DNA from 2 places in the Pseudomonas sp. SO81 genome. Region 1 is predicted to be linked to the other one. Evidence: riboswitches for the same ligand, from Rfam matches in the RefSeq annotation. Region 1 holds a riboswitch; the other holds the start of a gene.
What was found. Region 1 has a riboswitch for cobalamin ahead of cobW (cobalamin biosynthesis protein CobW). Riboswitches for the same ligand answer to the same signal wherever they lie in the genome.
Positions count from the first base shown of each region.

Region 1 (4,383 bases):
CGATGTCAGGCGCGAGCAATGGCCAGGGTAGCAGCGGCGCTGCGCTGCTTGGGACAGATCAGGACGGCCGCACGACCGGAGCGCGCGCTGGCGCCGGCCAGGGCACTGGCCTCGGCCACGCTGGCGGAGCCGGTCAGCTCGCGCACAAGCTCCGAGCCTTCACTCAGTTGCGACTCGTAGGGCGCCAGTTGCTCGGCCGAGTAGAAGTCCAGCGGCAGGCCAAGGTCTGCCGCCAGCTGCAGCAGCCCTGCCTCGTCGCGTTTGTGTGCGCTGCTGGCCAGGCCATGCAGCGCGTCCAACGGCAGCGCGAACTGCACCAGGCTCTGTTGCAGTAGCTCGCGCAGCTCGGCCACCGTGCAACCGCGACGGCAGCCGAGACCAGCGATCAGCAGCGGATCAGGCGTCGCGCTGTTCGCCACGGGCGAAGAACCAGGCAGCGGCCAGGCCCAGGGCCGACCAGAACAGGGCGTTGGTCAGCAGCGAGGCGAGGATGAACTCGTGCTCCAGCGCCTCGGGCGCCAGGCTCTCGTGCACTTCCGGCTGCGGCGCGCCGATCAGGTGCGGCACGGCCAGCAGCACCAGGCCTACGCCACGCAGCGCCCAGTTGCGGCCGAAAGCGATCAGGCCCAGGCCGGCGGCGGTAGCGACGGCGGTGCCGATCCACCAGTACTGACGCAGCAGCAGATCGGCGGCGGCGGTGCCCGGCAGCTCCGGCGGCAGGCCAGCGGACGGCGCCAGGCTGAACACGGCGAAGCCGCCCAGGCCCCAGAGCAGGCCCTGCCAGGTCTGGCTCGGCGCACGCAGGGTGAACAGACCAGCCAGCATCAGGGCGAAGCCGACAGCCACCACCAGATTGCTCAGGCCGGTGGACAGGGTGCGCTGCCAGCCGTCTTCGGGAGCCCAGACCTCGCCATCGTGGCTATGGCCGGCAGCCTCCTCGTGTTCGTGCTCATGGGCAGCGACCGGCGCCTCATGGCTGTGCTCGGCAACCGGTTCGGCGGTTTCGAAGGTTTCCGCCTGCAGAATCAGCGGGGTGACCCACAGGCTCTGCAGCAGGGTCAGGACGATGGCGGCCAAGAGGCCTGCGAAGCCCGCAGTCTGGGCAATGCGCTTGATCATGGCAGGCGGTCTCAGTGGCAGGGGAAGGCGGCACTGTGGCGCGTGTCGTGGGCGGCGTTGTGCATCGCCTCGATGTGCGAGAAGCCGGCGAAGAAGATCAGCAGTGCGCCGAGCAGGCAGCTGCCGGCGGCGATGGCCAGGCGTTTGGACAGCGGGAGCGAAACGGAAGCGGAGGACGACAGCGTGCGGCTGGACATGATGAGCACCTTCCAGGGATTGGTATTCCGGTAGAAGGTCGCAGCGAGGAAATGACCCGCCCAGGGCCATCAACCGGCATGCGCCCGCCCACCGCGGGTTGCCAACGAGCCCGTTCAACGTCTGCTGCGCGTCGGCCCTGCTGGATGAACGGCAGGCCCTGGCTCACGAAGCGTCTAAGCGGGTTCTAACGAAGATTCAGGCCGGTCTCCGGGCTTGCGACGCCTTTGCAGGAACCGGGTCGGCCTTCCCATGCACGAGGCACAGTGGCATTGAGGACCCGTCGATCGCTTACCGTTGCGGGGGCAGCGCCGGACTCGCCCACTCCATGCATGGAAAAGGGCCCACCGGCTTCCCGTTTCACCTCGCGCACGGCGGCGAGAGGCACCTGAAACAGCTTTTCTAGAACATCACGAAGCCCGCTCCAGCGTCAACCGCGCGGTTGACCGCCCTTGGGGCACTGCGTAGCCTTGCAGCCTTTCCGAGGTTCTTCTTCGCCAGCCGAAGAAGCTAAGAGGGAACAGGGTCTTTCAAGCCCTGGCTGCCCCCGCAACTGTGAACGGACGAGATTCTTCGAAATGCCACTGCCCTGTAGGGCGGGAAGGCGAAGGATCAGGAGCCCCAAGGTTCCACGCCGTAAGCCAGGAGACCTGCCTCGCAAAAGTTTCGACAACCGGGCGGGGTGATCCGGTGGTGTTCGGCCCTCGCTCGTCCGCGCGTGCCCCGCCCTGCCCGTCCGTCCCTTTCACGACGCTTCCGGGGCTGCCATGCAATCGCTCGCCAAACTTCCCGTCACCATCGTCACCGGCTTTCTCGGTGCCGGTAAAACCACCCTGCTCCGTCACCTGCTGGCCAACGCCGGCGGACGCCGCATCGCGGTGATCGTCAACGAGTTCGGCGAGCTGGGCATCGACGGCGCCATCCTCAAGCAGTGCTCCATCGGCTGCACCGAGGAAGAGGCCAACGGCCGCGTCTATGAGCTGGCCAACGGCTGCCTGTGCTGCACCGTGCAGGAAGAGTTCTTCCCGGTGATGCGCGAGCTGGTGGCCCGTCGTAGCGAGCTCGACCACATCCTTATCGAGACCTCCGGCCTGGCCCTGCCCAAGCCGCTGGTGCAGGCCTTCAACTGGCCGGAAATCCGCACCGCCTGCACCGTGGATGCGGTGATCACCGTGGTCGACAGCCCGGCCGTGGCAGCCGGCACCTTCGCCGCCTTCCCCGAGCAGGTGGATGCCCAGCGCAAGCAGGACCCGAACCTCGACCACGAATCGCCGCTGCATGAGCTGTTCGCCGACCAGCTGGCCAGCGCCGACCTGGTGGTGCTGAACAAGACCGACCTGCTCGATGCCGACGCCCTGGCCGCCGTGCGCGCCGAGGTGGCCGAGGAGCTGCCGCCGGCGGTCAAGGTGATCGAGGCCCAGGGCGGCGAGCTGCCGTTGGACGTGCTGCTCGGCCTGAACTGCGAGACCGAGCTGCACATCGACGCCCGTCGCACCCACCACGACGAGGAAGACGAGGATCACGACCACGACGAGTTCGACTCCTTCGACGTGGTCCTGCCGGAGGCCGAGGAAGCCCGCCTGCTCGCCGCCCTCAAGGACGCCGTCGCCAAGCACGGCATCCTGCGCGTCAAGGGCTTCGCCGCCATCCCCGGCAAGGCCATGCGCCTGCTGGTACAAGGCGTCGGCCAGCGCTTCGACCGCCACTTCGACCGCGCCTGGGGTGCAGACGAAGCGCGGCAGAGCCGCCTGGTGCTGATCGGCCAGGAACTCGACCGCGCCGCCATCGAGGCGGAACTGCAGGCGGCGCTGGCGTGATAACCCATTTCCCTCACCCCAACCCTCTCCCGGGGGGAGAGGGAGTAGGAGCGGCGCGCGCTCTCAAGCTTCGCGCGTTTCTGCTCCCCTCTCCCCCCGGGAGAGGGGCCGGGGGTGAGGGTCTCCCCGGCAGCACGGAGCCCTAACCCATGCACCTGCTGCGCGCCCAGGCCGGCATCACCCTGCCGGCCGACAGCATCGCCGACCTCGGCCAGAGCCCAGCCGAGCTGGTGATCCTCTGCACCGGCGACTCGCATCTGTCGCTGCTGGCCGAAGTGGCGCGCGAGCTACCCGAGGACTTCCCCAGCCTGCGCCTGGCCAGCCCGGCGCAGCTGCCCAACCACGCTTCAGTGGACTTCTACGTCGAGCAAGTGCTGCGCCACGCCGAAGTCATTCTGATCTCGGTGCACGGCGGCGTCAGCTACTGGCGCTACGGCATCGAGCGCCTGGTCGAACTGGGCCGCCAGGGCACCAGGATCATCCTGGTGCCCGGCGACGACAGTCCCGATCCCGAGCTGACCACGCTGAGCAACGTGCCGAGCGAGGACAGCCAGCGCCTGTGGCAGTACCTGCGCCAGGGTGGCGCGGACAACGCGCGCCACTTGCTGCACTGCATCGCCAGCCGCTGGCTGCAGCGCGACTACCCGTGGAGCGAGCCGCGCGCCCTGCCGCGTACGCTGATCCACCACCCGCAGTATGGCGAGGCAACCCTCGAGCACTGGCGCGCCGACTGGCAGCCGGGCCGGCCGGTGACGGCGCTGCTGTTCTATCGCGCCCAGGTGCAGGCCGGGAACACCGCCTTCGTCGATACCTTCTGCCAGCGCCTGCAAGCCCAGGGCCTCAACCCGCTGCCGATTGCCGTGGCCAGCCTCAAGGAAGCCGAATGCCTGGCCCAGGTCGAGACCTGGATGGACGAAACCGAGTCGGCGGTGATCCTCAACACCACCGGCTTCGCCCAGTCCAACCCGGAATCGCCACAGGAACGGCCGTTCCGCCGCGACGTGCCGGTGCTGCAGGCGCTCTGCGCCCTGGACAGCGAGGAGCAGTGGCAGGCCAGTGCCCAGGGCCTGGGCCCGCGCGACCTGGCCATGCATATCGCCCTGCCCGAGCTGGACGGCCGCCTGATCACCCGGCCGATCAGCTTCAAGGGCGTGGCCGCACGCAGCGAGCGCAGCCAGAGCGATGTGGTGCGCTACCGCCCGCACCTGCCGGGTATGGACTTCGTCGCCGAGCTGGCCCTGCGCTGGACCCG
Region 1 is NZ_CP126126.1:1,031,422-1,035,804, forward strand. It holds gene OH686_RS04940 (cobalamin biosynthesis protein) at 6-419, opposite strand; gene OH686_RS04945 (CbtA family protein) at 397-1,119, opposite strand; gene OH686_RS04950 (CbtB domain-containing protein) at 1,131-1,316, opposite strand; cobalamin riboswitch at 1,499-1,721, opposite strand; cobalamin riboswitch at 1,782-1,986, shown strand; gene cobW (cobalamin biosynthesis protein CobW) at 2,082-3,131, shown strand; gene cobN (cobaltochelatase subunit CobN) at 3,281-4,383, shown strand, end outside.

Region 2 (4,383 bases), 2.3 Mb from region 1:
CAGCTCGGGGCTCCAGACGAAGCCGAGCATCGCCGTGCGGCCTTCCTGGCGGTAGCCATAGCGCTCGCCTTCGTGCTCGTACAGGGCGCGCTGGTAGTCCTTGTCCAGCAGGTTGTCGATCTTCGCTTCCAGCTTCAGCTCGCCGGTTGCCTGCCAGCTGCCGCGCAGGCCCAGCAGGCCGTAGCCGGCCAGCTCGTACTGGTTGTTCGGATCGTCGTAGCTGCTGCTCGCGGCCTGCCAGGTGGCGCCCACGGCGAAGTCGCCGAAGGCGCGGTCCAGGTCCAGGCTCAGGGTGCGGCGGGCGCGGCGGTTGAGGGTGTGGCCGGTATCGCGGTCGCGCGGGTCGACGAAGGCGACGCCCAGTTGGCCCTGCCAGCCGAACAGCTCCTGCTGCAGCGTCGCCTCGAAGCCGTGGATGCGTGCGGTGGCGATGTTCTGCGGAATGAAGTCCTGATCGCTGGCGATGGCATCCTCGATGTCGGTGCGGTAAAGCGAGGCCTCCAGGCGGGTGCTCTCGGTCAGCTCGCTGCGCCATTGCAGCTCGTAGCTCTTCGAGTGCTCGGGCTTGAGGTCCGGGTTGCTGTAGTCTGGGTAGTACAGGTCGTTGAAGGTCGGCGCGCGGAAGCCTTCGCTGTAGGACAGGATCAGGTCATTGGCGGCGTTCAGCGGCAGGGTTAGGGCGCCGCTCCAGGTGTTCTCGCTGCCGAACTGCTCGTTCTTGTCGTGGCGCATGCCCAGCTCGGTGGAGAAGTGCTCGCTCTCATAGCGATGCTGGACAAAGGCAGCCTGGTTCCAGCGCTGCTGCTCCTCGAAGGCGGTGTTGCTGTTGAGCTGATCCTCGTACCACTCGCCACCCAGCAGCAGGCTGTGGCTGTCGCTCAGGGCCAGGGTGTTGAGCCAGTTCACCGAGTCGCGGTAGGTGTTGAACACGCCACGCTCGTCGCTGAGCTTGTCCAGGCTCTCTTCGCGGTTCTCGCTGTGGCCGACTTCCAGGCGGCTGTTCCAGGTGTCGTTGATCTGCGCATCGAGGTAGCTGGAGACGCTGCTGACGGTGAAGTCGCTGTACGGGGCCTGGCCGACCGACTCGAAGGTGGTCATGTCGAAGCGGCCGAAGGGGTTGTCGAATTCGGTGCGGCCGCGCTGGTCGAGCACGTTGATGCCGGCCTCGATGCTGTCGCTGAAGCTGTGGCTGAGGCTCAGGCTGAAGGCCTTGTTGCGGTAGGCGTCGTGATCCTGGTCGGACTCGTAGGACGGGCCGCTGCGATCGAAGCCGTTGGTCTCGTTGAGGCTGCCGGCCAGGCTGAAACGGGTCTGCTGGTCGCCGCCGGAGATGCCGGCGCTGCGCTGCCAGGCACCGTGGCTGCCATAGCCCACGCGCACGAAGGGCTTGAGGCCTTCGCCAGCGCTGCGGCGAGTGAAGATCTGCACCACGCCGCCGATGGCGTCGGCGCCATACACCGCGGAGCGTGGGCCGCGCAGCACTTCGATGCGCTCGATCTGGTCGATGTTGATGTGCTGCAGGTTGCTGTCGCCGGAGCTGGCCGAACCGATGCGCATGCCGTCCACCAGCACCAGGCTCTGGGCCGACTTGGTGCCGCGAATGTACAGGCTGGTCAGGCTGCCGATGCCGTTGTCGGTCGCCTGAACGCCAGGTACGCGCTTGAGTAGGTCGGTCACCGACGAGGGCTGCAGGCGCTCGATGTCGGCGCGGGTGAACACGGTGCTGGCGGTGCTGCTGGCGCTGCGCTGCTGCACATCGCGGTTGGCGCTGATCAGGGTTTCGGACAGCTTCAGCGCAGCCTCCTGGCCGGCGGCCAGCAGGTTGGTGCCGGGCAGCAGGGCCATGGCCAGGGCCGAGAGAGGCAGGGAACGGGACAGCTTCATGGAGATTCCTCAAAGATCGCAAGACTTCGAGGAGGGCAGGACAGGCGCGGGCGGGCGCCTGACGGTGCTGCCCTCCGCAACACCAGTCGAATCCGTCCAGGCCGGTCTCCGGGCTCTCGACGCGCCGGCTCGCCTTCCCGGGAGACCCAGTGGCTGATGAGCGGGCGTGCAGCCGGTGGGCTGCGGTCGATTACCGTTGCGGGGGCAGCGCCGGGATGGCTCCTCGCGGAGCGCACCGGCTTCCCGTTTAACGCTGTTCCTGTGGACGCAGCGCACCTGGCGGAATGCAAAAACGCCGCGCACCTTAGTGCGCAGCCGGATGAATTACAAACAAGTTGGATTCAGGGCTGGATGAGCATGGCTCATCCAGCCAGCTGCGCCAGTCGCGCCCGCACCGCCGTCTCGATGCCGGCGGTATCCAGCCCGCACTCGGCGAGCATCTGGGCCGGCTTGGCGTGCTCGACGTAGTAGTCGGGTAGGCCCAGGTGCAGCAGTGGCTTGACCAGGTTCTCGGCGGCGAGGAACTCGCTGACCGCGCTGCCGGCACCACCCATCACGGCGTTTTCCTCGATGGTCACCAGCAGCTCGTGGCTGGCGGCCAGTTCACATAGGAGGGTTTCGTCGAGGGGTTTGACGAAGCGCATATCGACCACGGTGGCGTCCAGCGCCTCGCCGACGCGCAGCGCCTCGGCCAGCTGCACGCCGAAGGCCAGCAGGGCGGTGCGCTTGCCCTGGCGACGGACCACGGCCTTGCCGATCTCCACCGGCTCCAGGCGCGGGTCGATCGGCGTGTTGGGACCGCTGCCACGCGGATAACGTACGGCCGCCGGGCCCTGGAAGTGGTAGCCGGTGGTCAGCAGCAGGCGCAGCTCGTTCTCGTCGCTGGGCGTGGCCACCAGCATGCCGGGGATGCAGCGCAGGTAGGAGATATCGAAGCTGCCGGCGTGGGTCGGACCGTCTTCGCCGACCAGGCCGGCGCGGTCGATGGCGAACAGCACGTCGAGGTGCTGCACGGCCACGTCGTGGATCAGCTGGTCGTAGGCGCGTTGCAGGAAGGTGGAGTAGATCGCCACCACCGGCTTGGCTCCGTCGCAGGCCATGCCGGCGGCCAGGGTCACTGCGTGCTGTTCGGCGATGGCCACGTCGAAGTAGCGCTCCGGGAAGCGCTCGCTGAAGGCCACCAGGTCGGAGCCTTCCTTCATCGCCGGGGTGATGCCGACCAGGCGCTCGTCCTGCTCGGCCATATCGCACAGCCACTGGCCGAACACGGCGGAGTATTTCGGGCCGGAGGCTTGCTTCGGCTCGACTGGCGCCTTGATCGGCTCCAGCTTGGTGATGGCGTGGTAGCCGATCGGGTCGACCTCGGCCGGGGCGAAACCCTTGCCCTTCTTGGTCACCACATGGAGGAACTGCGGGCCCTCCAGGTCGCGCATATTGCGCAGGGTGGCGATCAGGGTCGGCAGGTCGTGGCCATCGATGGGGCCGACGTAGTTCCAGCCCAGCTCCTCGAACAGGGTGCCGGGCACCAGCATGCCCTTGGCGTGCTCCTCGACCTTGCGCGCTATCTCCCAGGCGCCGGGCAGGCGCGAGAGGATCTTCTTGCTGCCTTCGCGCATGCTCGAATAGGTGCGGCTGGAGATGATCTTGGCCAAATAGTTGGACAGGCCGCCGACGTTCTTGGAAATCGACATGTCGTTGTCGTTGAGCACGACCAGCATATTGGCCTTCACATCGGAGGCATGATTCAGCGCCTCGAAGGCCATGCCGGCGGTCAGTGCGCCGTCGCCGATCACGGCCACCGACTTGCGCTTGCTGCCCTGCAGGCGCGCGGCTATGGCCATCCCTAAGGCGGCGCTGATGCTGGTGCTGGAGTGGCCGACGCCGAAGGTGTCGTACTCGCTCTCGCTGCGGCGCGGGAAGGCGGCCAGGCCGTCCTTCTGGCGCAGGCTGCCCATGCGCTCGCGGCGGCCGGTGAGGATCTTGTGCGGGTAGGCCTGGTGGCCCACGTCCCACACCAGGCGGTCGTCCGGGGTGTCGAAGATGTAGTGCAGAGCGATGGTCAGCTCGATCACGCCGAGGCCGGCACCGAAATGCCCGCCGGTCTGGCCAACGCTGTACAGCAGGTATTGGCGCAGCTCGTCGGCCAGGCTTTCCAGCTCGCTTTCCGCCAGGCGGCGCAGGCCGTCCGGGGTGTCGGCGCTGTCGAGCAGGGGCGTGGCAGGACGCTCGCGGGGGATTTCGTGGAAGGTGGTCGGCATCAGGCGGATCGTTATAGGCATACAAAAGATGCGGCAGTTTACCTGAAGCGCCGGAAACAGCCCAAACGACCTGTGAGTGGATCAGTCCGCGGCGTAATGCCGCGCCAAGAAGTCCAGCAGCAGGGCGTTGACCCGCTCGCCGTCCTCGCTCTGCAGCCAGTGGCCGCAACCCTCCAGCAGGTGCTGTTCCAGGCGCGGCACCTTGGCCGTCATGCGCCCCAGCGTCGGCGCCTCGAAACGG
Region 2 is NZ_CP126126.1:3,282,207-3,286,589, forward strand. It holds gene OH686_RS15375 (TonB-dependent receptor domain-containing protein) at 1-1,884, opposite strand, end outside; cobalamin riboswitch at 1,967-2,179, opposite strand; gene dxs (1-deoxy-D-xylulose-5-phosphate synthase) at 2,247-4,142, opposite strand; gene OH686_RS15385 (alpha/beta fold hydrolase) at 4,224-4,383, opposite strand, start outside.
Region 2: linked by a shared signal. The riboswitch ahead of OH686_RS15375 (TonB-dependent receptor domain-containing protein) and the one ahead of cobW (cobalamin biosynthesis protein CobW) in region 1 are both predicted to bind cobalamin.